Regions from separate parts of the Pseudomonas sessilinigenes genome, predicted to be linked through region 2. Evidence: riboswitches for the same ligand, from Rfam matches in the RefSeq annotation. Region 2 holds a riboswitch; the other holds the start of a gene.

Region 1 (14,808 bases), 2.0 Mb from region 2:
AGCACGTCGGCCGGGCCTTCCTCGATATGCAGGTGGTTATCGTCGATGTCGAACTCGCTCTGGAATGCCTTGCACGCCTCGCGGTAGCGCTTCTCGATGGTCTCCTTGAGCTGGAATACCGGATCGGCCGCCGACAGCATCGGCGATGGATGGGCGCTGATCACGTGCAACTGGGCCTTGGCCAGGCTGGCGATATCGAAGCCATGGTCGACGATGCTCGAATGCAGGATGCGATGCTCGCCGTCCAGGTTGCCCACATCGATCGCCGCCATGACCACGCCACCGGACCAGGGGGTAGCACTCTTGACCAGCAATACCGGGGTTGGGCAGTAGCGCAGCAACTTCCAATCGGCGGGTGTCAGCAAGGCCTTTTTCAACGGGCTGTCCGGCAGGTGCTGCTTGATCACCAGGCCACAGCCTTCGGCCTGCTGCACGTCGATGATGGTTTCATGCAGGCTCTCGTTCCAGGCCTGCTCGGTGGTGACGCTGTAGCCTTCGCCGGTCAGGCTGCTCTTGAGCACGCTGAGCAAGGCCGAATGCTCATGCTTCTTGTCGCAGACCAGCAAGTGCAGGTGCGCCTGGGTGACCCCGGCAATCAGCTTGGCGCGCTTGAGGGCCAGGCTTTCTCCAGGCGTGGGGTCGATGACCACCAGGATACTGCGGATGCTTTGCATGCTCGGGATCTCCAGGAAGGGATGAACGACTACTGTGAATAACTATAGTTGCTGGCACCTTCGAGGGATGTTGATGCATATCAAGCGCCGTCGCTGGTGGTCTGTGGCGTGGCCGGTATAATCGCGCCTTTGGCTGCAAAGCCCTCCTGTCCCGTGAGCCCCATGTTACCGATCACCCCTAGCGCCGCCCGTCACTTGCGGGCCGCAGCGGATTGCCTGGATACCCGCCGATGAACTTCCCGCCGATTGCCGAATTCCTCGGCTGCCAGACTCCCGATGCCTGGGTCCAGGCCGCCCTGGCCGATCAGGAAACCCTGCTGATCGACCACAAGAACTGCGAGTTCAAGGCCGCCAGCACGGCCTTGAGCCTGATTGCCAAGTACCACTCCCATATCGACCTGATCAACATGATGTCGCGCCTGGCGCGTGAAGAACTGGTGCACCACGAGCAGGTCCTGCGCCTGATGAAGAAGCGCAAGGTCGAACTGCGCCAGCTCTCCGCCGGTCGCTATGCCTCGGGCCTGCGCAAGGTGGTGCGCAACCACGAGCCGGTAAAGCTGGTGGACACCCTGGTGGTGGGGGCTTTCATCGAGGCGCGCAGTTGCGAGCGTTTCGAGGCCCTGGTGCCGCACCTGGACGAGGAGCTGGGCAAGTTCTACTTCGGCTTGCTCAAGAGCGAAGCCCGGCACTACCAGGGCTACCTGAAGCTGGCGTATCAGTACGGTGACGCCAAGGACATCGCCCAGGTGATCGACAAGGTGCGAGTCGCCGAGCAGGAACTGATCCAGTCGCCGGACCAGGAGTTCCGTTTCCACAGCGGTGTGCCGGCCTGGTGAGCAATGGCCCCCGGTTTACTGGGGGCAAATTGTAAAAAACTCTTAAAAAGATGAAATCTTGCATGCAACCCTGCAGCTTTTGGATTTTGTGCTGCGCGTTAGCCTTTCTTTAATCCCCTGCCGCTTATACTGCGCGCACTTAAAAATCGTGCGTTCGCAGACTGGTATCTATGGAAAACCTGGGTCTTGGCAAAGTATTGCTGGTGGAAGATGACGAGAAGCTCGCCGGGCTGATCGCCAACTTCCTGTCCCAGCATGGCTTTGAAGTATTGACGGTCCATCGGGGCGATGTAGCCCTGTCGGCTTTTCTCGAATTCAAACCGAAACTGGTGGTACTGGACCTCATGTTGCCGGGCCAGAGTGGCCTGCATGTGTGTCGGGAAATCCGTGCGGTATCGGACACCCCGATCGTGATCCTCACCGCCAAGGAGGATGATCTCGATCACATCCTCGGCCTGGAGTCCGGCGCCGACGACTACGTGATCAAGCCGATCAAGCCGCCGGTGCTGCTGGCCCGCCTGCGGGCCTTGCAGCGACGCCAGGTGCCTGAGCCGGCTGCCCAGCGCGGGGCCCTGGAGTTCGGCGTACTGAACATCGATCGCAGCAGCCGCGAGGTCCGCCTGAGCGGCGAGCCGATCGATCTGACCACCATGGAGTTCGAGCTGCTGTGGCTGCTGGCCAGCGCCGCGGGCAAGACCCTGTCCCGGGACGACATCCTCAACCGCATGCGCGGCATCGAATTCGACGGTCTCAACCGTAGCGTCGATGTCTACATCAGCAAGCTGCGCCACAAGCTCAAGGACAATCCTCGCGAGCCGGCCTGCATCAAGACCGTGTGGGGCAAGGGCTACCTGTTCAATCCGTTCGCCTGGGAGATCTGAATGCTGCGGCTGTTTCTGGGGCTCTACCTGTTCCTGGTCCTGGGTTTCGCCGGGTCGATGGCAGCAGTGCAACACATCTTCCTCAACTACCTGGCGGCCGACCTGATCGAGTCCTACAACCGCGAGGCGGTCCGGGGGCAGGCCTACAGCCTGGGTGAACAGCTAAGACCGCTGGACGAATCCGGACGCCAGCGCCAGCTGGAGGCGCTCAAGCCTCACTATGGGCTGTTGCTGGCGCTGGTGAAGGCCGATCAATTGAACCTGACGCCTCGCGAGCAGGCCCTGCTGGACTCCAGTCAATTGGTGGTGCGCGGCGATGAGTACGACGAGTTCATCTCCAGTATCGACGGCGGTCCGCAGCTATTGAGCATCAAGCTGCCGGAAGAGCAGCCAATGACCCTGCACTACAACATTGCAGGCTATGCCTTGCTGGGCGCGCTGCTGGGTATCGTCCTGTACTTCTGGGTACGGCCGCACTGGCGTGACCTGGAGCGCCTGCGCCTGGCCGCCGAGCGTTTCGGCAGCAACGACCTGGGAACCCGCCTGCACCTTTCGCGCAGTTCCAACATCCGTGACCTGGCCCAGCACTTCAACCGCATGGCCGCACGCATCGAAGGCCTGATCGCCAACCAGCGCGAGCTGACCAATGCCGTGTCCCACGAGTTGCGCACGCCCATTGCCCGGTTGTCCTTCGAACTGGACCAGCTCAAGCAGAACCCGGACCCGCAGGAAAGCCAGGAGCTGATCTGCGACATGTACGCCGACCTGGGCGAGCTGGAGGAAATGGTGTCCGAACTCTTGAGCTACGCCAGCCTGGAGCACGGCGCGGCGACGATCAAGCGCGAACAGATCCAGGCCCAGAGCTGGCTGGATAGCGTGATCGGCAGCGTTGCGCTGGAGGCCGAGGCGGCAGGCGTGCAGTTGCTGATTCGCTCCTGCCAGGTGGAGTACATCAGCATCGAGCCGCGCTTCATGGCCCGGGCCGTGATCAATCTGTTGCGCAATGCCATTCGCTACGCCGAGCGGCGTGTGGAGGTGTCCCTGGTGCGTCTGGAAAACGGCTACGAGGTGCGGGTCAACGATGACGGCCCGGGTGTGCCGGTAGAGGGGCGGGAAAAGATCTTCGAGCCATTCTCCAGGCTCGATGCCAGTCGTGATCGGCGTACCGGTGGTTTCGGCCTGGGCCTGGCCCTGGTGCGCAGGGTCTCGCAATGGCATGGCGGCAAGGTCGAAGTGATGGACTCGGAGTGGGGCGGTGCCTCGTTCCGCATGACCTGGGCCAGCACGGATTGACGCTGCGCCAGGGCCGAGCACAAAAATGACCAAGCCCCTCGCGGGGCCTGGTCTTTAATACCCTACGGCCCGTGATCACGGGCCGTATTTTTTGCGGCCTTAGAAGCTGTACTCGATCTGGGTAGAGAGGACCGTCTGCAGGCGCCGATCGACGAGCGGGCTGTCGGCGGCTTTCTTGCCCAGGTAGTCCATCGACAGCTGGGTGGACAGCTTGGTCTGCTCGTTGAGCGGCAGGCTCCAGGTCAGGTCCGCACCGCTGCTGACCAGGCCGCCCTTGGCGTTATAGGCACCGAAGCGGCTGTTGGCCGCCTGGGTGCTGCTGACGCCGTACCAGGTCTGCATGTAGTCGGCGTTGCCGAACAGGGTGTTGACGCTGGCGTCCAGGCTGCCGTAGCTGCCTTTGTACAGGTTGGTGCCGACGCTCAGTTCCAGCTGGCTGTAGGCCCGGCCGGTATCGCGGTTGCTGTTCTTCTTCACGGCATGGGTCACGGTGGCGCCCAGCTCGAATGGGCCAAGGTCATAGCCCAGGTGAGCGCCGTACTGGGCGCGGGTCTTGATGTCGCCCATGCCCTTCAGGCGCTTGGAGCCCTGGCCCATCCGGTTCTTGTCGTGGCGCGATTCGCTCGGGCCGACCCAGGTACTGAACGACAGGTCGCCCCACTTGTTGCCCCAGCCCAGGCCCTGCTCGGTGTTGAGGAAGATGCCGTAGGGGCTGACGACCTCGGCACCGAGGATCGGCATCACGGCGCGCTGGTCGCTACCGCTGTAGCGTGGAACGCTGGCCACCCCGGCGTTGACGCCGAATTTCCAGTCCTCGGCATGGGCCACGGCAGAAGCCGTGGTCAGGCCCAGGGTGCCGAGCCACAGCGCGGTGGTGGTGCGTTTCAGGGTTTTCATATCGGTTTAGAACCTCAGGTGGTTGGAGTTATAGGTACGTTTGAACGAGTAGCCCAGGACATTGACCCCATTGATCTGGCGTCGCACGGTGTCGCCCAGGCCGGGTCCATGGCCGGCAATCACCGCATGGGCGTTGTCTACCGGGGCCAGGATGTAGTCAGTCAGGGTGCGTCCCTGCTGCAGGCTGCGAATCATCAGGAAACCGTCCTCCAGAGCGATGTCGACGCCGCTCATGGGGGTGTTTGCCTCGTCGTCGTTGAGCGCTGTGTAGGTGCCGACCGTGGCCAGCCAGTTATCGGGCAGGGGCACCGGGTCGATGCGCTCCCCCACGGCCAGCAACTGGCCATGGCTCTTGGCGGTGAACACCCGGTGTCCCTGGACGCTGACGACATCCAGTTGCACCCGACCCAGGTCGCCCAGGTCCTGGAGCCAGAAACCCAGGAGTTTCTTCTGTGCCCGTAGCCAGCCGTGTTCATCACGCAGCAGTTCGAAACGAATGCCGCCCACCTCGCCGAACAAGCGTTGGCCCTGGTCCCTGATGCGCAACACGCCGTAGGCGGTGGCGTAGAACCCGGCCAGTTGCTGGCGGTCCGCCGCCTCGGGTACCCGGCGCCGCGCCGCCAGTTGCCGGGCGGGCTGGTTGACCTGTGCACCTTGTTCGCCGGGCTCCCCATGGGCCTGCAACAGCATCCGCAGGATCTGCGGTACCAAGGGTTGGGCCAGGGCTTCGCCGGTGCCGGAGTTACTCATGACGATGACTGCCAGTTGCTGCTCCGGCAGCACGCTGATCTGGGCATGGAAGTTGTTGCCGCTGCCGCTGTGTTGCCAGGTACGGATACCCGGGCGCACCCACTCGTCGCCACAGGGCGAGAGAAACCAGCCCAAGCCGACCTGACAGTCGAAATCCATGACGTTGCCGGTGTTCTGTACCCGCACCATTTCATTGACGGAGTCCGCCGACAGCAGCTGGCGATGCTGGTATCGACCCTGGGCGAAAAGCATCCGTACGAAACGGCTCAGGTCCCGTGGACTGGTCCACAAGCCACCGGCGGGAACGTCGCGCACTGGCGCATTGACACTGACCGCGCCGTCCTCATAGCCCCGGGTGCGATAGGGCAGGTGGCTACTGTCACCGAGGAAGCTCGACTGGCTCATGCCCAGGGGGCGCAGCAGCCTGGTCTGCAACTGCTGTTCGAAATCCACGCCGCTGCTACGTTCGATGGCCGCTCCCAGCAGGGCGTAACCGAGATTGGAGTAGGCCGTTCGCGTTCCGGGCTGGTTGTTCAGCCAGACCCCGCTGACCTTCTGCGGCAACTCACCGAGGATATGCGGCGTGCGCAGGTCCCGCAGGTATTCGGCGGGCATCCCGGCCTGGTGGCTGAGCAGGCGTCGCAGGGTCACTGCCTGGTCGGCGGCGTTCTGATCGTCATGAAAGCGTGAGCGAACGTAGAACTCCTTGAGTGTGGCCTGCAGGGGCGAGTCCAGTTGCAGGCGGCCTTGCTCCACCAGTTGCATCACCGCCGTGGCGGTCAGCAGTTGCGACAGTGCCCCTGCGCGAAACGCCGTGTTTTCCGTGACCTGCAGGCCACGATTCTTGTCGGCAAGACCAAAGCCCCGGGCCCAGATCAGCTCCTGGCCTTCCACCAGGGCAATGGAGAACCCGGGGACCTGATGCTCGGCCATCTCCCGTGGAATGTGCTGTTTCAAATAGCGAATGATGCTGGCGTAGTCACCGGGTGCAATGGACGGCGGCGATGGCGGCTGACCATTGCAACCCAGGCTACCCAGCAGAATGCCCAGCACTGGCAGGCCGAGAAGTTTGGGGGACATGTAGCAAGCACCCGAGCGCAAATTGGATGGGTGAATGCTAGGGAAGGGCTGGTGGCCAGTCTTTGGCAGCTTTGTCAGGAAACTGTCAAAGAGTGTTAAACCGCTTCTTAACTCGAAGCGTGGTTGGCGCTGGGAAGTCCGGGCAGCAATGAAATTTTCACAAGGGCCAAGTTAAGCTGCGGCCTTCTTTGGGGAGTAACCTGCCACCGCTTGTCGCGGTGGAGCCCGTATCAACACTCTCGGCAACCTGCCGTGGTACGGGCACCGTTTCGGTTGGTGAGACCATCGACAGGCTTGCGCTGAAGTCGGGCGCGTGGGCATGTCGTGGACTCAAGCCCGACCGGAAGACTCAAGATGAATCCTGCCTCGATCATTTTCCTGGCCTTCGCCATGTCCACCGATGCCTTCGCTGCCGCGGTCGGCAAAGGTTCGGCCATGTTCAAGCCCCGCCTGCTCGAAGCCCTGCGCATTGGCCTGATATTCGGTGTCATCGAGGCCATCACCCCCGTGGTGGGCTGGTTTATTGGCCAGGCAGCGGCCCAATGGGCTGCCGCCTGGGACCACTGGATCGCCTTCGGCCTGCTGGTGCTGCTGGGCCTGCACATGATCTACAACGGCCTGCGCCTGGAGGCTGAGGCCGAGCCGGACAAGCCTCGCGAGCATGGCTTCTGGTTGTTGGCGGTCACCGGGTTCGCCACCAGCATCGATGCGCTGGCCGTGGGCGTCGGGCTGGCTTTCGTCAACGTCAATATCTGGATCGCCGCCAGCGCCATTGGCCTGGCCACCATGACCATGGTCACCCTGGGCGTCATGCTCGGCCGCGCCATCGGCACGGTCATGGGGCAGCGTGCCGAGGCATTGGGCGGCCTGGTACTGATCATCGTCGGTTGCGCCATTCTCTATGAGCACTTGTCGGCCATGGCTTGACCCTTTAGTAGCTATAGGGTTTTTACTGGCGATCACCTCAATACGGAGTGATCGAGATGAGCTTTTTCAAACGTTTGCTGATGGGGCACCACGGTTCTGGGCATGGCGGTTCCCGCAGTGGCCATCATGGTTCCGGTTCGCCCCAGGTCGGGGCTGGCAATGCGTGTGGGCAATGCCGCGCGATGAATGCGCCGGGCGCACGCTTTTGCCAGCAATGCGCGGCATCGCTGGGTGCAGCAGGGTGTGGGCAATGTGGTGCGCCGATGCAGGCTGGCGCGCGGTTCTGCGGACAGTGTGGCCGCGCCTCGGGCTGAGGCGCGGCGCGGAGGCTACAGCTCCAGGCTGTGGATCACCTGGGTAGCGTCGTCAGGATCGATGGCGCTGCGCATGCCCAGGAGCTTGGCCAGCCGGCGCATGCCATAGTTGGTGGCCGAATCGACCGAGTACATCTGCTGGAAGCCATTGTGGCGGGCCTCGTCGATCAGGTGCTGCATCAGCAGGCCACCCAGGCCCTTGCCCTGCCATTGATCGGCGATGGTCACGGCGAACTCGCAGCGCCAGGGCTGGTCGTCCACCTGGGCATAGCGACTGATGCCGACTTCGCGCAACTCGCCGTTGTCGTGGACCAGCGCCACGTAGGCCACCCGCTGTGGCGTGCCGACGTCCATCAACTGATCGAGCAATTGGTCGCCCACTTCCTTGACCTCGCCCAGGAAGCGCTGGTGCCGGGTGACGGGGGAGAGGTTTTCGATGAAGGCCTTCTCCCGCTGGCGATCCTGGGGCCGCAACGGGCGAATCAATACATGGCTGCCGTCGCTCAAGGCGTCGATCCAGTACTGGCCTTGCTGCGCCGGGAACGGCGGATGAGGGAGCATATCGAGAGCGCTGCTGGGCATGGTCAAGTCTCCTGGGAGGCAAGGAACGGGCTGCAACCACAGCCCTGATTGCCCTCAGGTTCACCTGTGTGGCGATTGGAGTGCTTGACCGGCATCAATATTCGCAACGGTGCATGGCAACGGCTGATCACCGGTCATGTTCCAGCCAGGACCGAGGCATTGGGCCCGTACCCAAGGTCCGGGCCGGGACCTCAGTTGCTGTAGCTGGCCAGGGCGACTTCGGCGTTCTGCGCCAGCGGCTTGCGGCCACGGGTGCGCCAGTGTTCGATCAGCGCCCGGCCGTGGGCCATCCCGGCCTGCAGGGCGGCATCGGTGCTGAGGTAGTCGTTGCCATAGGGCGGGCAGGCAAAATGCAGGGAAAAGCATGGGTGCTGGCCCTGGCCGGTGAGGCGCCCGACATAGCTGTAGCTGGCGCCGGACTGGTGCGGGTCGAGGCTTGGCGAGCTGGGCTCGCGGATGATCATCACGTAGATGTCATGCTCGAATTGGGTGTCTTGGTACCAACTGCTAGAAGAATCCATGGTCCACCTCCTTGTCCGTCGCTGCCGTTGGGCGGCGGGTTGTGCTGTACGGGTTACTGGCCAGTGCCGAGGGTGTCTGTGGCGTCCAACAGCCCAGGGGGATGGGCGAACAGCTCCATGGACTGGCGTTTTTCCAGGGCCCGTGCGGCCCGTAGTACCAGGTCGTCGCGGCCGAAGCGGGCGACGATCTGCAAACCGATGGGCAGGCCCGCGGCGCTCAGGCCGCAGGGCATGCTCAGCGCCGGCTGGCGGCTGTAGTTGAATGGGAACGTGGTCGGCTGCCACATGCTGCTGGCTTGCTGCGGCCAGTCGGGCGGGCTCTGCAGTTCCACGGCGAATGGCTCGACCACCGCGGTCGGGGTCAGCAGCAGGTCGTAGTCGCAGAGGAAGTCATGCAACTGCTGCGCAACCTGATGCCGTTCCTGCACGGCATTGGCGTAGTCCAGGGCATTGAGCTGGCGGGCCCGCAATTGGGTCTGCTGGAGAAAGTCGCTCATCAGGTGCTGTTGCTCCCCGGGTATCTCCAGGTCCACCGCGCTGGCCGCTTCCACGGGCCAGGAACGCACGAAGCCGGGCGCCGGATTGCCGATGTCCGGCGAGGCCAGCACCAGCGTCGCGCCAGCCTCTTCCAGGCACCGCGCCGCGGCCAGGCAAGCGGCGGCGATCTGCGGGTCGACATAGGCGGCATAACCCAGGTCGGTGCTGAAGGCGATGCGCAAACCCTGGACGCCATCCTCGATCCGTTCCAGGAAGCCCAGGGGGGCATGGGGCCAGGCAAAGGGCTCGCCGGGCTCATAGGCGCTCATGTGCTCCAGCAACAAGGCGATGTCGCGCACATGGCGGGCGATCGGGCCCTCGGCGGACATGCCACCTGGATCGATGGCCGGGCTGGTCGAAACCAGGCCGTGGCTGGGCTTGAGGCCGATCACCCCGCAGAAGCTCGCCGGGGTGCGGATCGAGCCGGCCGCGTCGTTGGCCGTGGCGGCCGGGGCATAACCGGCCGCCACCCCAGCGGTACTGCCACCGCTGCTGCCCGCGGCATGCAGGGCGAGGTTCCACGGATTGCGGGTGACTCCGGTCAGGGGGCTGTCGGTCAGGGGCGTACAAGCCAGTTCCGGCAAGGTGGTCTTGGCGATGAAGATCGCCCCGGCTTCGCGCAGGCGCGCCACCAGGGCGCAGTCGCGCTCCAGGGGCGGGCGATTGGCCAGGGCCCTGGAACCGTTGCGGGTCTGCCAGCCCTGGATGTCATGGTTGTCCTTGACCAGCACCGCGATGCCGTCCAGGCGGCCCATGGGTTGCCCGGCGGCCCAGCGCTCGGCACTGGCCTGGGCGGCCAGCAACGCCGCCGCATCCTGGCGCGCGCACAGTGCGTTGAGCCGTGGCTCATGCTGCTCGATGCGGGCCAGCAGGTCGCGCAACAGGTCCACCGGGGTGAACTGCAAGGTGGCGAAACCGTGCAGCAAGGCCTCGATCGACAGCTGGTGCAGGGGCGGGTGGCTAGGCGTGACTGACGACATGGACAACTCTTCTTTCAAGGGCGCCGGCTGCGCTGGGCACGTCGGCGGCGAAAGCTTGCGGGCCGGTTGTGCACCAGCGCGCAAGGTGTTCGGGGTAAAGGGTTCAGCGTCCGCTGGTGACCTTGATCCAGGTCCGGGTCCGGGTGCGTTCGGCCTTGGCCGGCAGCGGCGCCAGGGGGAACAGGCGGGTCATGGTCTGGGCGTTGGGAAACAGGTCAGGGTTGTCCAGCAGCGATTGCTGGATGAACGCCTTGGAGTCCGTGACGCCGTTGGGGTAGCCGACGAAATTGCTGATGGAGGCGATGACTTGCGGTTCCATCAGGTAGTTGAGAAATGCGTGGGCCGTGTCCACATGCTTGGCGCCGGTAGGGATGGCCACGGTATCGATCCAGGCCAGGGTGCCTTCCTTGGGAATGCGCATCTCGATGTGCACGCCGTTCTTGGCTTCGTTGGCACGGTTGGCCGCCTGCAGGAAACCGCCGGAGTAGCCGACCGCCACGCAGATATTGCCGTTGGCGATATCACCCATCCACTTGGCGCTGTGGAAGTAGCGCACATAGGGGCGCAGCTTGAGCAACAGGGCCTCGGCCTTGCGATAGTCCTCGGGGTTCTGGCTGTTGGAGTCCAGGCCCAGGTAGTGCAGGGCCAGGGGCAGCATCTCGGCGGGCGAGTCGAGGAAGGTCACGCCGCATTGGCTGAGCTTCTTCAGGTTCTCTTCCTTGAACACCAGGTCCCAGCTGTTGACCGGCGCGTCGCTGCCCAGCAGTTCCTGGACCTTGTCGCGGTTGTAGCCGATCAGGTTGGTGCCCCACATGTAGGGGATCACGTAGCGGTTGCCGGGGTCGTTCTGCTCCAGCAACTTCATGACGGTCGGGTCGAGGTTCTTCCAGTTCGGCAGCTGGCTGCGGTCCAGGGGCTGGAAGGCACCGGCGTTGATCTGCTTGCTGACGAAACCGCTGGAGGGCACCACCACGTCGTAGCCACTGTTGCCGGTGAACAGCTTGGCTTCCAGCACTTCATTGCTTTCGAAGATGTCGTACTTGACCTTGATCCCGCTGCTGGCCTGGAAATCCTTGATGGTGTTGGGGGCGATGTATTCCGACCAGTTGAAGATGTTCACCGTCCGTTCAGGGGCGGCCATCGCGCTGGAAGAGCAGGTCAGGGCCAGGCTCAGGGCCAGGCTGGTGAGGGCGGTATGCAGCGATTTCATGCGACGACTCCATGTCTTGAAGAAAGCGAAACGTTCCGGACGTCATTTTTCGCCGGAAGCGTTGCTCAGAGAATGTTGGTAACGGTCAATAGGGGATATTTGACGTCATTCTTGCGAACGGTCCGAAAGTGGACCGAGCTGACCGGCCAGTTGCCGGAACCGTCCTGGAGCGACACCGCTCCAGCGCTGGAAGGCATGGCGGAAACTCGCGGTCTCCTTGAACCCCAGGGCTTCGGCGATGCGATACACCGGCAGGCTGTGCTGTTCCAGCAACTGGCGGGCCCGGGTATAGCGCAGCTCGTCCAGCAATTGCTGGTAGCTGGTGTCCTGCGCCCGCAGGCGCCGGCGCAGGGTGCTGGGGGAGCAGTGCACCTGGCGCGCCAGGCTGTCGAAGTCCGGCACGGCGTGCAGCTGTTCGTTGAGGATGCGCCGCACCTGGTCGATCCAGGTCGGACGGGCGCTGAGCTCCTCGTTCAGGCGGATGCAGCGTTGCAGCATGTCGTTCTGGGTCACCAGGTCCGCCAGGGGCAGGCGCCGGTCCAGCCACTCCGGGTCGAAACCGATGGCGTTGCGCCCGGCATTGAACTGCACCGGGCAATTGAAGGCTTGCTCGTAGCTGTCCAGGTAGGGCTGCGGCCCGTGCTTGAGGTGCACCTCGCGCAGTGGCAGCGAACAGCCCAGCAGGTCCTGGCAGGTGACCCGGTAGGACGACATGCAGAAATCGGTGTTGAACACTTCCAGCTCGCTCTCGCTGTACTGGTCGGCGGTGAGCCAGGCCAGGCCATCGCGCAGTTCCAGGTCGAGGTGGAAGAAGGTGCCCAGCAACAGCGGGTAGCGCAGCGCCAGGGACCAGCCCTCGCGCAGGGTGGCGCTGGTCAGCAGGGTCAGGCCGAACATGCCGTAGGCGCAGATGTGCAGGTTGCGTCCAAGCACCAGTCCCAGGTCCTGGCGAAAGGCCACGGCATTGCTGAATACGCGCATTTCCTGGCTGATATTGATCAGGCTGTTGGGCAGTTCCAGGTCCGCCAGCTGGATGCCGCTACCTTCGAGCAACACCTGGGTCGGGACGTCGCTGTCGCGAAAGGCGTCCAGTACTGCTTGGGTGGTGTGCAGGGTGGTCAGGCGAAGGGCAGCCATCGGCAATCTCGAAGCAGGAATCGGAAAGGCGTGACTTTAGGGGTTACGCGCCGGCGGTTCAATCGACGGTGCGACGTTCCACGACAGATACCGGCAAGTTCTCCTCCGGATCGCTGCCAGAGCCTGGCAGGTGCCTGCCGGTTCAGCGATTCACGGAGTGGCGCCAGGCCTTATAGAGCCTGGGCAGGCAGCGGGCGCAAGGCCGGTAGCCGGCGGCGAGCGCCGTGGCCTCGTCGAGGAAGAACACCCGGTGGCGTACGTAGCCGCCACGGGCGATGGCGGCCAGGGCACAGGGGCAGTCCAGGCGGCCATAGATGCGGCTGCGCCGATGACCGCCCAGGGTCCCGGGGCAGGGGCTGGACCAGGGCTGGCCGTGGCGGTCCAGCAGGGTCCAGTGCCGCACTGCCGGGTCGCTCATGACACCGGTACCCGCCACAGGTACCAGGCGGCGGTGGTGCGCCAGGGACTCCAGGCCTGGCCCAGTTCACGCATCTGGCGCGGGCTGGGCTGGTGTTCCAGGCCCTTGAGGCGCCGGTAACCCTCGCGCACGCCGAAGTCGTCCACCGGCAGCACATCTGCGCGCTCCAGGCTGTAGATCAACAGCATTTCCACGGTCCAGCGCCCGATCCCGGGCAATTGCGTCAGCCGTTCGATCAGGTGTTGGTCGTCCAGCTCCCGTGCGGCGTCCGCCGACGGCACCAGGCCGTCCAGGGTGGCCTGGGCGATGCCGTGCAGGGTGGCCGCCTTGCGCGCGGAAAAACCGCAGCCACGCAGCTGTTCAGTGCTGCTTGCGCAGAGCTGCCTGGGGCTGGGAAAGTCCTGGCCGGGAAACAGCGCCCGCAGCCGGGCGAGGATCGCGTCGCCGGCCTTGGCATGCAATTGCTGGTAGGCCACCGCGCGCACCAGCGCCTGGTAGGGCTCGCGTTCCGGCCGGGGCTGGTGCAGGCAGGGGCCGATGGCGGCGATATGCCGGGCCCAGTCGGCATCCAGGGCGGCGAGGAAGGTGCTGGCGAAATCGGGGCTGGCGGGCATCGGTGATCCGGGGCAAGGGTCGGGATGCCTGGCAGGTTAGCCGCTGGCGGCGGTCCTGGCACCCGGTCCCTTGCGCTGGAATTCGTGGCTCAAGGCTGGTCCGGGGGCAAGTACAGGCGCTCCAGCACATAGTGCAGGGACGCGGCCAGGGTCTGGCCATGGCCGAGCGTCTCGAAGGTATGGAAGTCCAGGGCCAGGCCGGGAACCGGCGCCAGTTGCTCGCGTAACTGCCGGGCCCGCAGGTCGGCCCCCGGGGCTGGGTACGAAACCGGGGCCTGGCGTGGGTCCCCCGGCTCGGCATCACCGCGCATCAGCAGCAGCTGTGCCCGATGCCCCTGCATGCGCTCAGCCAGCCCCCGGGCCTGGTCGAGGATCAGCCCATCGCCCCACCACAATGAGGGGCTGGCGGCGGCGTAGTGACGAAACTCCCCGGGACGCTGGAACAATGCCTGCAGCACCAACAGGCCGCCATAGGAGTGCCCCCACAAGGTCTGCTGCGCAGGGTCGATCGCTACCCGGGCGGCCACCGCTGGGCGCAGGCGCTCGCGCAACAGTTGCAGGAACGCTTCGCCGCCACCGCTGGGTTGGCCGGTCAAGGGGTCCTGCTGCTCCTGGCGGCCGGGTTGGTACGGGGTGTAGTCGTAGGTCCTGGCCGTGCGCTCGATGCGTAGCGGGGTCTGGTAACCCACTGCCACCAGCAGTGGGGGTGGGTCCAGTTGCTTGAGCTGCTGCGCATCGAGGGCGCCGATGGCGGCGTTGCCATCGAGCATCCACAGCACCGGGTAGCCGTGCTCGGGGGCGGCCTTGAGCGGTTGGCCGATCCATAGCTGGTAGTGGCGCTGGCCGTCGGCGGAATCCAGTTGCAGGCTGCTGAAGCGATAGGGCAGGTCCTGGCGTTGCAGCAGGCTGCTGTCCATCCGCTGCTCGGGAGCCGGTTGGGCCGTCGCCAGGCCACTGGCGGCGGCCAGCGCCCAGCCCAGGGCCAGGCGCAAGGTCGTGGTTCTCATCAGGCTTTCTCGTTATGGGCTTAGAACGACGCGCTCAGGCTGGTGTACAGGGTGCGGCCCGGTTCGTTGTAGGTGGCGGCGCCGGCCCCGGCGATGTCCACCACGCCCTGGGCATTGCCTTCGCGGTACAGGCGCTTGTCGAACAGGTTG
Region 2 (14,808 bases):
GTCATCGGAGCAGACATGTTAATCAGCCACTTCCAGCAGGGCCCGGTCAGCGCCTACTCCCGTGACTATGCCGACGCCGCGCACCAGCCATTGCACTGCCATGACGAGGCCCAGTTCCTCTACGCCGCTTGCGGCACCATGCGCCTGGTGACCGCCCATGGCGCCTGGGTCATCCCGCCGACCCGCGCGGTGTGGATTCCGCCCTTGGTGGAGCATGAGATTTTCATGGCCGGGGAGGTGCGCATGCGGACCCTGTTCATCGCCGCCGAGCGTTGTCCCGCCTCCTTGCAGCAATGCTGCGTGCTGGCGGTCACACCCTTGTTGCGAGAACTGATCCTGCGGGCGGTACAGGGCCCGCAGCAGGCGCAAAATCCGCTGATCCAGCAACTGATGCTCGAGGAAATCGCCAGCCTGGAGAACCTCCCGCTACACGTCCCGATGCCCCAGGACCGGCGCCTGCAAGCCATCTGCCTGGCCCTGCTGCGCACCCCCGACCATTCCTACACCCTGGAAGATTGGGCGCAGCAGGTGGGCGCCAGCTCACGGACCCTGGCGCGGCTGTTCCAGCAGCAGGTACAGATGAATTTCAATGCCTGGCGCCAACAGTTGCGCCTGATGGAAGCCCTGCCACGCCTGCTCGCCGGGGAAAGCGTGCACAGCGTGGCCGACTCACTGGGATATGGCAGTACCCGGGCCTTCAGCGCCATGTTCCAGCGCTTGCTCGGGGATACGCCACGGCACTACGTGGCGTCCCTGAACCAGCTCAGTGCCCTCAATGCATCTCGGTGAAGGCCAGCTTGACGCCGATGGCGATCAGCACCGCGCCCATGGTGCGGTCGAACCAGTGGCCCATGCGGGCAAAACCGGCACGGACCCGCTGCTGGCTGAACAGCATGGCCACCAGGCAGAACCACAGGGCCGTGGCAGCCGCCAGGTAGACCCCATAGCCGGCCTGGATCGCCAGTGGTGTATGAGGGTTGATCACCACGGTGAACAGCGAGAGGAAAAACAGCGTCGCCTTGGGATTCAGGCCATTGGTGACGAAGCCTGAGGTGAAGGCCCCACGGGCCGTGCGCACGCCGGTTTCCTTGTGCAGGTCATCCGCCGCCGGCTTGGCTGGCTGGGCACGCAGGGCCTTGTAGCCGATGTACAGCAGGTAGGCGGCGGCCAGCCATTTCAAGGCGTTGAACAGCACGATGGACTGGGAAACGATCAGGCCGATCCCCAGCAACGAATACCCCACATGCAGGAAGATCGCCGAACCCACTCCCAGGGCGGTCCAGGTACCGGCGCGGCGGCCATGGGTCACGCTCTCACGCACCACCACGGCAAAGTCCGGGCCGGGGCTGGCCACCGCCAGCAGGTGGATGAGGGCAACGGTCAAGAACTCGGTGAGGTACATGCAGGCTCCTGTTATGTCTAATTATTTCATCTGTTAGGCTCGCAGATTACGCCTTGGTTTCCTCGTACGAAAGGTACAGTTCATGACCGACAATCGCCGCGCCGTATTTCTCGATCACCGCTCGCTGGACCTGGGCGACCTGGACCTGGGAGCGCTGCACGACAGTTTCAGCCCCCTGCAATTGCATGCCTACACGCTCCCGGAGCAGGTAGCCGAGCGCTTGCAGGGCGCCCAGGTCGCCATCAGCAACAAGGTCGCCCTCACTGCCCAGACCCTCGCCGCCTGCCCTGACCTGCGGTTGATCCTGGTGACGGCGACAGGCACCAACAATGTCGACCTGGAGGCGGCACGGCGCCAAGGCATCACCGTCAGCAATTGCCAGGGCTATGGCACGCCATCGGTGGCCCAGCACACCCTGATGCTGCTGCTCAACCTGGCGACCCGAGTCGCCGACTATCAACAGGCCGTGGCCGCCGGGCGCTGGCAGCAAGCCAAGCAGTTCTGCCTGCTGGACTTCCCGATCATGGAACTGGCGGGCAAGACCCTGGGCCTGCTGGGCCACGGCGAATTGGGTGGCGCCGTAGCTCGCCTGGCCGAGGCCTTCGGCATGCGGGTGGTCCTGGGACAGATTCCGGGACGCCCGGCCCGCGCCGACCGCCTGCCCCTGGATGAACTGCTGCCCCAGGTGGATGCCCTGACCCTGCACTGCCCGCTGAACGAACACACCCGCCACTTCATCGGCGCCCGGGAACTGGCCCTGCTCAAGCCCGGGGCCCTGGTGGTCAACACCGCCCGAGGCGGGCTGATCGATGAACAGGCCCTGGCCGACGCACTGCGCAGCGGTCACCTGGGAGGAGCCGCTACGGACGTCCTGAGCGTCGAGCCACCGGTCAACGGCAACCCCTTGCTGGAAGCCGATATCCCACGCCTGATCGTCACGCCCCACAATGCCTGGGGCAGCCGCGAGGCACGCCAGCGCATCGTCGGCCAAGTACTGGAAAATGCCCGGGCCTTCTTCAACGGTGAACCGCTGCGGGTCGTGAATTGATAAACTGCGCCACTTTTTGCCCAGGTGCGGACGATGGACATACGCAGTGAAATACTCCTACGCCAGACTGAGTTGTTCCAGGGCTCACTGTTGCTGGCCGGCCTGAGTGCCGATGATCTGCTCGGCCGCCTACCCGCAGCCCGGGGCTGGTGCTGGCATGCCGGTGACCAGGCCGCGCTGCAGGCGCGCTTCCCGGGACGCAGCCACTTCGGCGTGACCGCGCCAGACGACGCGTTCGACAGCGCGGTGCTGTTCCTGCCCAAGTCCAAGGACCTGGCCCAATACCTGCTCAATGCCCTGGCTTCGCGCCTGGCCGGGCGCGAGCTGTACCTGGTTGGGGAAAAACGCAGCGGTGTGGAAAGCGTCGCCAAACAGCTCGCGGCCTTCGGCAAGCCACGCAAGCTCGACAGCGCCCGGCATTGCCAGTTGTGGCAAGTCACGGTCAGCAACGCCCCCGAACCCGTGGCGCTGGAAAGCCTGGCCCAGGAATACCAACTGCCACTGGCCGAGGGCCCGTTGACAGTCATCAGCCTGCCCGGGGTGTTCAGCCACGGGCGCCTGGATCGGGGCACTGCCCTGCTGTTGGAGCACCTGGACCATCTGCCCCCAGGGCACCTGCTGGACTTCGGCTGCGGCGCTGGCGTACTGGGAGCCACGGTCAAGCGCCGCTACCCGGACAACCAGGTGACCCTGCTGGACGTGGACGCCTTCGCCGCCGCCAGCAGTCGCCTGACCCTGGCTGCCAATGGCCTGGAGGCCGAAGTCCTGACCGGTGACGGCATCGATGCTGCCCCCGGGGAGCTGGACGGCATCCTGACCAATCCGCCGTTCCATACCGGGGTCCATACCGACTACCAGGCCACGGAAAATCTGCTGCGAAAAGCCAGGCAACATCTTAGAAAAGGTGGCGAACTTCGAGTAGTTGCCAACAGCTTCCTGCGCTACCAACCACTGATCGAGGAGCATCTGGGACCTTGCGCGATCAAGGCCGAAGGCGATGGTTTCCGCATTTACCGGGCCAAACGCGGCTGAGCGTTTTTTTCGCACACAAGGCTTGCCGAAAGGATTTTGCCTAGGCAGAATCCGCTCCGTCCTAGGGGAGTAGTCTCCCACGAGCGCCACGCTCGTCCGGCATGCGTCAACATACTTGGTCCGAAGACCATGGCGCATGCGACCCAAGAGTCCGCACAGACGGACCGCAGGGTTTGACAAGACCTATGACACGCACACCTTACCCGGGGCGGGAAGGCTGTACGTGTCATAGCCGTGTCGACCCGCCCCTTAGGAAAGCCCTGATGCTGGATTCTCTGCTCGTTCCCACCGCAATCGTTGCCTTGGCCGAAATCGGCGACAAGACGCAACTGCTCGCCTTGATTCTCGCTGCACGCTTTCGCAAACCCTGGCCGATCATCGCCGGCATTGTCGCCGCGACCCTGGCCAACCATGCGGCTGCCGGGGCGGTAGGCGCCTGGTTCGGCAGTTTCTTCTCGGACACGACCCTGCACTGGATTCTTGCGGCCAGCTTCGCTGCCACTGCGCTGTGGACACTGGTGCCGGACAAGATGGACGACGATGAAGCCACTACGGCACGCAAGTTCGGCCCGTTCCTCACCACCCTGATCGCCTTCTTCCTGGCCGAGATCGGCGACAAGACCCAAGTCGCCACGGTCATGCTGGCTGCGCAGTATCCAGAGTTGTGGCTGGTGATCATCGGCACCACCCTGGGCATGCTGATCGCCAACGTGCCGGTGGTACTGGCGGGTAACTTCGCCGCGGACAAACTGCCCCTGACCCTGATCCGTCGCCTGGCGGCGTCGGCGTTCTTCATCCTCGCCGCAGTGGCGGTGTACAAGGCCATGCAGAGCAGCGGCTGGGTATAAATGAAAGCGCCGGCCAGGCAACCCCTGCTTGCAGGAGCGGCCTTGCCGGCGCAGGCGTCATCCAGGATGACGCCGAGGGATCAGGACTTCTTGGCCTGCTGGTACAGCGGCATCACCTTGGGAATCGCCGCCTGCAACGAAGCGATACGGCTGGTGGACGCCGGGTGGGTGCTCATGAATTCCGGTGGCGCAGAACCGCCGGCGGCCTGGCCCATCTTGTTCCACAGGGTAATGGCCGCGTTCGGGTTGTAGCCGGCGCGAGCTGCCAGCTCCAGGCCGATCAGGTCGGCTTCGTTTTCATTCTCGCGACTGTTAGGCAGGGTCATCAGCAGGTTGACGCCGTTGTCACCCAGGGCAACTGCCTGCTGGGAAACCCCGAACAGGGTAGCGATCTGCTTGCCGGCACCCAGCGCGTACTGCTTGGACATCGCCTCGCGACCATGCTCACGCAGGGCGTGGGCGATTTCATGCCCCATCACCGCGGCGATTTCATCGTCGGTCAGCTTCAGCTTCTCGATCAGGCCGGAATAGAAAATGATCTTGCCGCCAGGACCGCAGTTGGCGTTGAGTTCGTCGCTCTTGATCAGGTTGACTTCCCACTTCCACTGCGCGCAATCCGGACGGAAGTTCGGGGCCTGGGCAATCAGGCGGTTGGCGATGACCTGCAGGCGCTTGGCGTTGGCGCTGTTCTTGTCCAGCGCGCCCTGGTTGCTGGCCTCGCTCAGGGTCTCCTGGTACGACTGGGCGTACGACTGGTTGACCTCGGCACTGGACACCATGCTGAACATGGACTGCTTGCGATCCACGCCCACCACGCCGGCGTTGGTGGTGTTGACCGTTTCACAACCACTGAGCAGCACAGCGGCGCCCAGTGCACATACAACCAATGATTTCTTCATGAAAAACGCTCCCTGAAAACATGGCGCGTATCCTAAGGGCGCGTTTGTATCAGCGCCAGATGTAAAACACGCTTTTGGTCGCAATTGAGATACAGCCCGGCACTGCAGAAAAAAGTTCATGCAGGTCCAACGACACGGCAACGTCGAGCTGGCACCTTGCCATTAACGACACGATCAGCTCCCAAACCGTCATTTGTGCAATTGCCGCTAATGGCCAGCAGGGCTGCGGCCGATACAGCACGGCAGACCTCAATTCCTGCGCCCGGAGCCTCTATGAAGTTCAAGTCGATCCAGTTTTCGGTGGCCGCACTGGCCGGAGCCATCGTCCTCAGCGTGGTTGCAGCCCTGGTGCTGTATGCCCTGTTCTCCGGCGCCAGGACTCAGCAAATGGTGCAGGAAAGGACCCAGGCCCAGTTCGAACAAGTCATCGAACAACGCCTGAGTGGCCTGGCGCAGACCCAGGTCAGCCAGATCCAGCGGGAGCTGGAGGCGCCGCTGCTGATTGCCGGGGGCCTGGTGCGCGTTAACGCCCTGATGGGTAGCCGGGATGCCCAGGGCCAGGCGCAATTGAACCTGAGCCGCGAGCAGATGATTGCCCTGATCAAGGAAAACGTCGCCCAGAACCCGAAGATCCTCGGCGCCTATATAGGCTGGGAAGCCAACGCCATCGACCACAACGACGGGGCCTATGTCGGCACCAGCGTGGTCGGCATCGATGCCGCCACCGGTCGCTTCCTGCCCTGGTGGTTCCGCAACCAGGACTCCAGCCTGGGCCTGGACAAGCTGGCTGACGTCAACGATCGAACCGTACTGTCCACCGGGGTGCGGGCCAGCGAGTACTACCTGTGCTCCAAGGAAAGCCTGAAACCCTGCGTGATCGACCCTGCCCCCTACAAGGTCGGCGACAAGGTGGTGATGCTCGCCTCCTTCATCCAGCCCATCCTGCTCGACGGCAAGTTCCAGGGCATCGTCGGCGCCGACCTGTCAGTGAACTTCATCCAGGACATGCTGGTGGCCGCCAACCAGAAGCTCTACAACGGCGCTGGCGAAATGGCCCTGATCGGCGGCAACACCCGCCTGGTGGCCTACACCAAGGACCCAAGCAAGTTCGGCGAAAAAGTCAGCGATGTGCTCACCAGCGACACGGTCACCAAGCTCTCCAGCCTCAAGCGTGGCGAGGTGACCTACAGCGTCGACCAGGCCAACGGCCATATCGCCCTGTACCTGCCCTTCGGCATCGGCCAGACCGATGCGCACTGGACCCTGATGCTGCAACTGCCCCTGGCTGCGGTGATGGCTGACCTGGACAAGCTGCAGGCCGATCTGGCCGAACAGCGCAAGGCAGACACCTTCGGCATGGCGATGGTCGGACTGGTGATCGCCGGGCTCGGCCTGGTGGTGATCTGGTTGGTGGGCCATGGCATTGCCCGACCACTGCGGCAGATGGTGGCGATGCTCGATGACATTGCCCAGGGCGAAGGCGACCTGACTCGCCGACTGAGCAGCGACCGCGCCGATGAACTGGGCTCCATCGCCAAGGGCTTCAACACCTTCCTGGCCAAGCTGCAAGCGATGATCAGCCAAGTGGTGACTTCGGTGCAGAGTGTCAGTGACTCCTCGGAGCACACCGCCGACATCGCCATCCGCACCAACCAGGGCGTACACAAGCAGATGGTGGAGATCGACCAGGTGGCCACTGCCGTGCACGAGATGACCGCGACCGCCCAGGACGTGGCGCGCAACGCGACCCAGGCGGCACAAGCCGCCGGTCACGCCGACCAGGCCGCCAGCCAGGGCATGCAGATCGTGCGCGATACCTCCAGTGCCATCGGCGCCCTGGCCGAGGAAATCGGTCGTGCGGTCACCGTGGTACAGACCCTGGCCAAGGACAGCGAAAACATCAATGCCATCCTCATTGCCATCCGGGGTATTGCCGAGCAGACCAACCTGTTGGCGCTCAACGCCGCGATCGAGGCCGCCCGGGCCGGCGAGCAGGGGCGTGGCTTTGCCGTGGTCGCCGACGAGGTGCGCAACCTGGCGCAGAAGACCCAACAGGCCACCGAGGAAATCCAGTCGATGATCCAGCAGTTACAGCAAGGTACCCGGGAAGTGGTGCGGGTCATGGAGGACAGCCAGCACAAGACCGACCAGAGCGTGGAACATGCGGCCAAGGCAGCCCAGGCCCTGGAGACCATCACCCAGGCCGTTTCGGTGATCAACGACATGAACACCCAGATCGCCAGTGCTGCCGAGGAACAGAGCGCAGTGGCCGAGGACATCAACCGCAACGTGATCAATATCGGCCAGGTCGCCAATGAAGTTGCCGGAGGCGCCGATGAGTCCAGCGCCGCCAGTGCCGGCCTGACCAAGCTGGCCGAGCAGCAGCGACGCCTGATCAATCAATTCAAGGTGTGAGTCATCATGGGCCCGGCTGCTGCCGGGCCCATGACGCTGGAGCGATCAAGCAGGGGTCAGGCACTCGGGGCCATTGAGCTTGGGATCGTTGATCAGGTTGGCCAGCACTCGCTCACGCAGGGCAGCGGGAGGACTGGCCAGCAAGGCGTGCAGGGCATGCAAGGGCGTCTCGGGGTCGAGCCAGGCTTCCTGGCCGGCAGCATCGAGAATCAGCGGGCGGCGCAGAGTGGAAGCCGCCTGGGTCACCACCGCAGTACTCAGCCAGACTTGCTCTTGCACCGGGTAGGCTTCCCAGATCGCGGCAAAGAAAATCGACGAGCCCTCCCCTGGCGTCAGCCAGTAAGGACGCTTGCGGCTGCCACCCCGCCACTCGTAGAAACCATTGGCCGGCAACAGGCAACGGCGCTCGCGAAATGCCTGGCGAAACATCGGCTGCTCGGCCAGGGTCTCCGCCCGGGCATGGGCCGGAGTGCGCGACAGATCGGTCAGCCAGGGTGGCGTCAGCCCCCAGCGGGCGCGGGCCAGGGTACGCTGACCATCCTCAGCACGCTGGATCAGCACCGAGTCATGGGGCGAGATGTTCCACTGGGCCCGCTGATCTGCGGGAAACCCCGGCAAGGCGGCAAACGCGGGATTCCAGCGAAACAGGGCATAACGTCCACACATGGGGTATACGACTCTCAGTAAATCGGGGCACGGCCTAACAGACCAATACCCCGGCAAAACTGTCCGGCTCTTCGCAGGGCAAAGGCAAGGCGGCATTGTACGCAGTGATCAACTCCCGTGCCCGTTGCACCTGGTGATTTTCCACCGACAGCGCCAACAAGCCGAACACCGGCAACTCTCCTACACCCCCCAACAGGTCCCCGCCGTGCAGATGGGCCTCGATACCCTCGCTGGCCAACATGCCCCGGAGCAGCTCACCTTCCATCAGATTCTCCGGCTCATAGATACGCTGCATGGAAACCGTCCCCAGGCTCAGTCGTTTTCAGTGTGCACATCGAGCATCCATTCCTGACCATCGGTCTGCAGCGTGAACACGATGGGCCGGCAGCAAACCGGGCAGTCCTCTATATAGGTCTGGTCGCCGGCTGAGAGATCCAGCACCGCCTCCGCCTGTTCGCCGCAATAAGGACATTGATAATGGTCGGTTTCCAGCATCGCGGTCTCCCGAGTGACTTATGCGTATAATCGCCGGTCTATTTGCAGGGCTTTTTATGCTTGAGCTGAGTTTTCAGACCGTGCCCGGCTTTTTTGATCCAAACCTACTTCTTACCCTAGCCGTTTCTAACAAGAGAGCATGATGGGCGAATTCGATGCCATCCGACCTTACCACGACAGCGAAGTACCAGCGGTGCTGGCTCGGCTGATCAGCGACAAGGCATTCCTAGATATCCTCACCCACTTTCGCTTCCCGCGTTTTGCCAATACGTTCGGCTGGCTGCTCAAACCCCTGATCGCCCACCGCCTGCGCCGTGAGTTCGCCGGCGTCACCTCGGTGGCCACCTTGCAGGACAAGGTCGAGTTCTACGTCGACCACACCATCGAACGCGCCACCGACGGCGTGACCTATACCGGCGTCGAGCAGTTCAAGTCCGGTACGGCCTACCTATTCCTGGCCAATCATCGCGATATAGTCATGGACCCGGCCTTCGTCAATTACGCGGTCTACCATGCCGGCCTGCCGACACCTCGTATCGCGATTGGCGACAACCTGCTGCAAAAGCCGTTCGTCAGCGACCTGATGCGCCTGAACAAGAGCTTCATCGTGCATCGCTCCCTCAGCGGCCGTAGGGAAAAGCTCGCGGCTTACCAATTGCTCTCTGCCTACATCAACCACTCGATCCTCAACGACGGCCAGTCGATCTGGATCGCCCAGGCCGAAGGCCGGGCCAAGGATGGCGACGATCGTACCGAGTCGGCGATCCTCAAGATGTTCCACATGAGCCGCAAGGACGAGCCGTTCGGCGAAGTGATCCAGTCGCTGAACCTGACGCCGGTATCCATCAGCTACGAATATGACCCTTGCGACCAGGCCAAGGCCCGGGAGCTGTACATCCGCGCCACCACCGGCAGCTATACCAAGGCCCCGGGAGAGGACGACGTCAGCATCGCCAAGGGCATCACTGGCTACAAGGGCCGGGTCCACGTGAACTTCGCCGCGCCGATCCGCGCCCTGTTCGAGGACACCAAGCAGTTGGCCATGGAAATGGACCGGCAGATTCTCGGCGGCTACCGGCTGTTCCCGGTGCACTACCTGGCCTACGCCCAGTGGCAGGACGCCGACTCGGCGTTGCAAGTGCCCAACGCCGCCGAGGTGTTCCCGGCCCAGGAGCTGACCAAGGCAAAAGAAGAATGGCAACGCCGGCTCGAAGCCTGCCCGCCAGAGCATCGCCCCTACCTGGTATTGCAATACGCGACCCCGGTACGCAACCAGTACCGGGTCAAGGCAGGCCTGGCACTGCAGTAGTGCCACGGACAAGCACAACGGCGCCTTTAGGCGCCGTTGTTGTATCCGCAAAGACCATCAGAAGTGGGTGCTGACCCAGGACACCAGCAGGGCCAGCGCCAGGCAGGCAAAGCCGAAGCGATAGAAGAAGCGATTGATGCGCAAAGTGGCCGGGTCGAGCATCAGCATGGGCTGGTCCACCGCCCGCTGTTCACTCTGGCTGGCAAGGTTGGCCAGGGCACGCAATTCACGGCGGCGAGTGGCATGCAGCAGCCAACTTCCCGGACAGGCGAACAACAGGGCGAAGAGGTTGATCAGCTTGCCAGGATGGGCGTTGAACGTGGACCAGATCAAATGCAGCGACATCATGAACCTCGGAATGGGACCTGTGTTCGGGCTATCGGGAGCACCCGCGGCGCGGATTCTACTCAATCCCCAAATGCTCCCAAGCGCCTTTCCGACCAATAACGAGGCATCCGTCATTTAATTTAAAACGTCATCTTTTCGTCATCTAAACAAGCCAGTCTGTCGCCCCTCGATGACCCACGGAGCTTGTCATGCTGCACGCAGAAAACCAGGACCGCCTCTACCTGATCGCCCCCAGCGAAGAACAGCAAGCGCTGGTCGGAGCCCTGGCCTTCAATGTCCAGGACCGTCATTGGCTGGTGTATTGCGCCCTGGGCGGACATCAGCACGCGGACCTGCCAGAGACCGACCTGCTGACGGGCGTGAGTGTGCTGGACTTCTACGTCGAAGCCGCGTGAGCGCTGGCACGAATGCCCATGAAAAAGCCCGGCTCCATTGGAGCCGGGCTTTTTCATCGCCTGGGCCAAGGCCGTCAGGCAAGGTCCTTCGATCACAGCGCCAGGGGGCCCATCACTCGCCGAGGATCTGACCGACGGTCGGGTCCTTGAACAGGCGGGTCAAGGCATCGCTGAGCACATCGCCCACCAGCTTGGTATTGGTGTCCTGGTTTGGCGCCATGCCAAAGCGCTGATCCAGGGATGCGCCATAACGGCCGCTGTAGCGGCGGTTGGCGTTCTGGACGTCGGAGCGGAAAGTCGCGCCGATGGTCGCCTCGGTTACGTAAAGGCCTTCTTTGGGCGACTGGTACTTGAGCTCGGCCAGGGTCACGGTCAGTTGGGGAGCATTGCTACCACCAGTGGTAGGCGTGAAGCCCAGCAAACGCACTGCAGCTTCGGCCTGGGCCTGCAACTTCGGCAGAATCTGCGCGCTTTGTACGGTGATGGCACTGGTTTCCGGGTACAGGCCGCCACGGGTCCCCAGGGTTGGCGATGGGCGGCCGTCGACGACTCTCACCACCACTGGCTGGCCACGGCCGACAGGCGCCAGCTGAGAGGTGAGCTTCGGCTCCGGGCTGAGTTGTTGCGGGCTGTGGGCGCAGCCGACCAGCGACAGGCTGGCCACAGTGATCAAACCGAACAACAGGCGTTGCAACATGCTCATCTCTCCAGGAATCAGGCACAAACAGGCCCGCAGTATAGCGGTGCACAACAGCGGCAAACCAGCATCTGGCGGGACTTAAAGCAAGTCTCAGACAGGTTCTGTACAAGGGGGTTCCTGTAACCTAGCGTTAACCGGCATTACATGATGATGTAACTACTAAACGACATTCTTGTCGTCAACGACACACTAGGTGCTTGGCCATGAAACTCCTCCGCTCGCTGTTCGCGCCACGTCAAGCGTTTCGCAACTTCGCGCTGCTGGATTACCAGGGGCGCTGCCAGGCTTTGCGCCAGAGCCGCGTGCCCCCGGTGGGCGATGGCTGGGTGGAAATAGAAGAAATCCGCCTGAACTGGTTACACCAGCCGTTGCCAGCCAGTGCCTACCTCAGCACGCGTGCCACGACAGCCAGGGTGCAACCGATACTGGCCACCTGACCAAAAGCCGAATAAAAGTCGCAAAATAGGGTCATTTCTGCGCATTTCTTCGTTACAATCTCCCCCCGATTATAAGGACGTCTCCTGATCGGGCCTCGCAACACTGCCAACGCATTGCCTTGGCGCCCCATACTGCCCACAGAGAGCCGCCCACACAGATCGAGTGAAGCTGGCGTGCTTGCTGTCCCATCTTGCAAACCTCCACTTTTCACGAATCTGCAGAGCTGCCCTTGCAAGGACACTGAAGTTTTGCCCGTCGTGCCCGCATCCCTTGAATGCAGGCATCACCGCTCGGGCCAGGTGCCAGGCCGAGGCAGCCCTTTTTTGAGGTTCACGTCTTCAAAAGAGCGTGAAAAAACGGGTTTTCACAACTTCACAAGAGTGTGGCGAGCAAATGAATAGTTTTGCGTCTGAACTGGCACCATTGGCCTCTACAACAGCCCGATTACACAGGACCGAGCCCTCCTCAGATACTTGCGCTTGATGCCTGTCCGCTGACGGATTTGGTTGCACTAACGGATGTCTCGACCATAAGTCGAATTGCCCCGAGGCTCCCCAAGATGCGTTCATATGCACCTTGAGGCCCGGTTGGTAGCGTCCGCAGAAGTTGCAAAGAATTGCGAAGACTCGGACATGGCAATCCTGGCCATGGGTAACCTGGGGCACCACGTGAATCGCCCCATCACTCCTGGCAGCCATGCCGTCAATTTGGTGCTGCAGATTTTGGAGACGCGTTAATGGCGCATAACGAAGCAGTAGACGTCGTATTGGTCGGGGCCGGCATCATGAGTGCCACCCTCGCCGTACTGCTCAAAGAGCTCGACCCCGCAATCAAGCTGGAAGTCGTCGAGCTGATGGACTCGGGTGCCGCGGAGAGTTCCAACCCATGGAACAACGCCGGTACCGGTCACGCTGGCCTTTGTGAGCTGAACTACACGCCACAGGCCGCCGATGGCAGCATCGACATCAAGAAAGCCGTGCATATCAACACCCAGTTCGAGGTGTCGAAGCAGTTCTGGTCCTACCTGACCAAACAAGGCACGTTCGGCTCGTCCAAGTCCTTCATCAGCCCGGTGCCACACCTGAGCTTCGTCCAGGGCGACAAGGGCGTTTCCTTCCTCAAGAAGCGCTTTGAAGTGCTGAGCCAGCACCATGCCTTCGCCGACATGGAATACACCGAGGACAAGGCCAAGATGGCCGAGTGGATGCCGCTGATGATGCCGGGCCGCGCCGCGGACGAAACCATCGCCGCCACCCGCGTGACCAACGGTACGGACGTCAACTTCGGCGCCCTGACCAACCAGTTGCTCAAGCACCTGACCAGCGCTCCGGACACCCAGGTCAAGTACTGCAAGCGCGTGACCGGCCTCAAGCGCAACAAGGCCAACGGCTGGACCGTGAGCATCAAGGACGTCAACAGCGGCAACACCCGCGAAGTCGACGCCAAGTTCGTATTCCTCGGCGCCGGTGGCGCGGCACTGCCACTGCTGCAAGCGTCGGGTATCGAGGAAAGCAAGGGCTTCGGTGGTTTCCCGGTCAGTGGCCAATGGCTGCGTTGCGATAACCCGGAAGTGGTCAAGCAGCACCAGGCCAAGGTCTACAGCCAGGCCGCCGTTGGTTCGCCACCGATGTCGGTGCCGCACCTGGACACCCGCGTGGTCGACGGCAAGAAGTCCCTGCTGTTCGGGCCTTACGCCGGCTTCACCACCAAGTTCCTCAAGCACGGCTCGTTCCTGGACCTGCCGATGTCGGTACGCGCCGGCAACATCGGCCCGATGCTGGCCGTGGCCCGGGACAACATGGACCTGACCAAGTACCTGGTCAGCGAAGTCATGCAGTCCATGGAACAACGCCTGGAATCCCTGCGCCGCTTCTACCCCGAGGCCAAGGCCGAGGACTGGCGCCTGGAAGTCGCGGGACAACGGGTGCAGATCATCAAGAAAGACCCGAAAAAAGGCGGTGTGCTGCAGTTCGGCACCGAGCTGGTTGCAGCCAAGGACGGTTCCCTGGCCGCCCTGCTGGGCGCCTCCCCTGGCGCGTCGGTCACCGTTTCGATCATGCTCGACCTGATCGAGCGCTGCTTCCCGGCCAAAGCCAGTGGTGAATGGGCTGCCAAGCTCAAGGAAATTTTCCCGGCCCGGGAAAAAGCCCTGGAAAGCGACGCGGCCCTGTATCGCAAGATCAACAGCGAGAACAACCTGAGCCTGGAGCTGGTCGCGCCAAGCAAGGAAACCGAAAGCTGCGCCTGATCCAGCAGCCATGAAAAAACGCCCCGTCCTGCAAGGAACGGGGCGTTTTTTATTCCCGGTCCTAAAAGACCGGCATCCTGCCAAACGCTAGGATCAGCCGCGGGCCTGGGCGATCAGCTCAATGTAGTCAGCGGCATTGCGTTGGTCCCGGATCAACTCGACGAAGGTCTTGCCCTGCTCGTCCTTGCCATCCAGATCGAGACCCGCCTCGACGAAAAAGCCCAGGAAACGCTCGAAATCATCGATACGCAAGCCACGATAGGCCTTGATCAGCTTATGCAGGGACGGCGAGGTCGCGTCGACCGGCTCAAAATCGAGGAACAACTTGATCTGCTCGTCACCGATCTCGTCACCAATCACTTGCTTCTTATCTTTACGCATTGCCGACTCCAGCTCGCAGACATTTCACGGGGCGGGCAGTTTACCCCCAGCCCGCATCCAGCCTCAACGCGGACGCACGCTGCCAGTGTGCAGGTCGGCCCAGATATGGCCATTGGCATAGCTGAGGAACTGGCAATACACGGTGTCGTTACGCAACAGGTCCATCACTGCCCGGTACTGTGCC

What was found. A riboswitch is a leader RNA that binds a small molecule or an ion and turns the genes downstream of it on or off. The one in region 2 is predicted to bind manganese.
Region 1: it holds a riboswitch for manganese, as region 2 does, so the genes downstream of both, C4K39_RS13115 (manganese efflux pump MntP) here and C4K39_RS22360 (TMEM165/GDT1 family protein) in region 2, are expected to answer to the same signal.

Annotation. Positions count from the first base shown of each region.
Region 1 is NZ_CP027706.1:2,785,843-2,800,650, forward strand. Features, by position in the region: gene C4K39_RS13085 (universal stress protein) at 1-674, opposite strand, end outside; gene C4K39_RS13090 (MiaE family protein) at 905-1,510, shown strand; gene C4K39_RS13095 (winged helix-turn-helix domain-containing protein) at 1,681-2,391, shown strand; gene C4K39_RS13100 (ATP-binding protein) at 2,449-3,684, shown strand; gene C4K39_RS13105 (MipA/OmpV family protein) at 3,784-4,581, opposite strand; gene C4K39_RS13110 (serine hydrolase domain-containing protein) at 4,588-6,411, opposite strand; yybP-ykoY riboswitch at 6,590-6,755, shown strand; gene C4K39_RS13115 (manganese efflux pump MntP) at 6,766-7,338, shown strand; gene C4K39_RS31970 (double zinc ribbon domain-containing protein) at 7,419-7,652, shown strand; gene C4K39_RS13125 (GNAT family N-acetyltransferase) at 7,668-8,234, opposite strand; gene C4K39_RS13130 (hypothetical protein) at 8,426-8,755, opposite strand; gene C4K39_RS13135 (amidase) at 8,809-10,272, opposite strand; gene C4K39_RS13140 (polyamine ABC transporter substrate-binding protein) at 10,376-11,482, opposite strand; gene C4K39_RS13145 (AraC family transcriptional regulator) at 11,588-12,619, opposite strand; gene C4K39_RS13150 (Ada metal-binding domain-containing protein) at 12,762-13,037, opposite strand; gene C4K39_RS13155 (DNA-3-methyladenine glycosylase family protein) at 13,034-13,651, opposite strand; gene C4K39_RS13160 (alpha/beta hydrolase) at 13,741-14,658, opposite strand; gene C4K39_RS13165 (TonB-dependent siderophore receptor) at 14,679-14,808, opposite strand, start outside.
Region 2 is NZ_CP027706.1:4,794,527-4,809,334, reverse strand. Features, by position in the region: gene C4K39_RS22380 (AraC family transcriptional regulator) at 16-789, shown strand; gene C4K39_RS22375 (LysE family translocator) at 773-1,402, opposite strand; gene C4K39_RS22370 (2-hydroxyacid dehydrogenase) at 1,485-2,450, shown strand; gene C4K39_RS22365 (methyltransferase) at 2,484-3,482, shown strand; yybP-ykoY riboswitch at 3,534-3,657, shown strand; gene C4K39_RS22360 (TMEM165/GDT1 family protein) at 3,746-4,330, shown strand; gene C4K39_RS22355 (M48 family metallopeptidase) at 4,411-5,229, opposite strand; partial or broken gene C4K39_RS32300 (methyl-accepting chemotaxis protein) at 5,440-6,789, shown strand; gene C4K39_RS32295 (methyl-accepting chemotaxis protein) at 6,802-7,644, shown strand; gene C4K39_RS22345 (SOS response-associated peptidase) at 7,690-8,310, opposite strand; gene C4K39_RS22340 (putative signal transducing protein) at 8,345-8,605, opposite strand; gene C4K39_RS22335 (CPXCG motif-containing cysteine-rich protein) at 8,623-8,805, opposite strand; gene C4K39_RS22330 (1-acyl-sn-glycerol-3-phosphate acyltransferase) at 8,945-10,114, shown strand; gene C4K39_RS22325 (hypothetical protein) at 10,172-10,459, opposite strand; gene C4K39_RS22320 (hypothetical protein) at 10,651-10,857, shown strand; gene C4K39_RS22315 (YajG family lipoprotein) at 10,970-11,554, opposite strand; gene C4K39_RS22310 (hypothetical protein) at 11,761-11,994, shown strand; gene mqo (malate dehydrogenase (quinone)) at 12,732-14,243, shown strand; gene C4K39_RS22300 (PA4642 family protein) at 14,337-14,624, opposite strand; gene C4K39_RS22295 (hypothetical protein) at 14,688-14,808, opposite strand, start outside.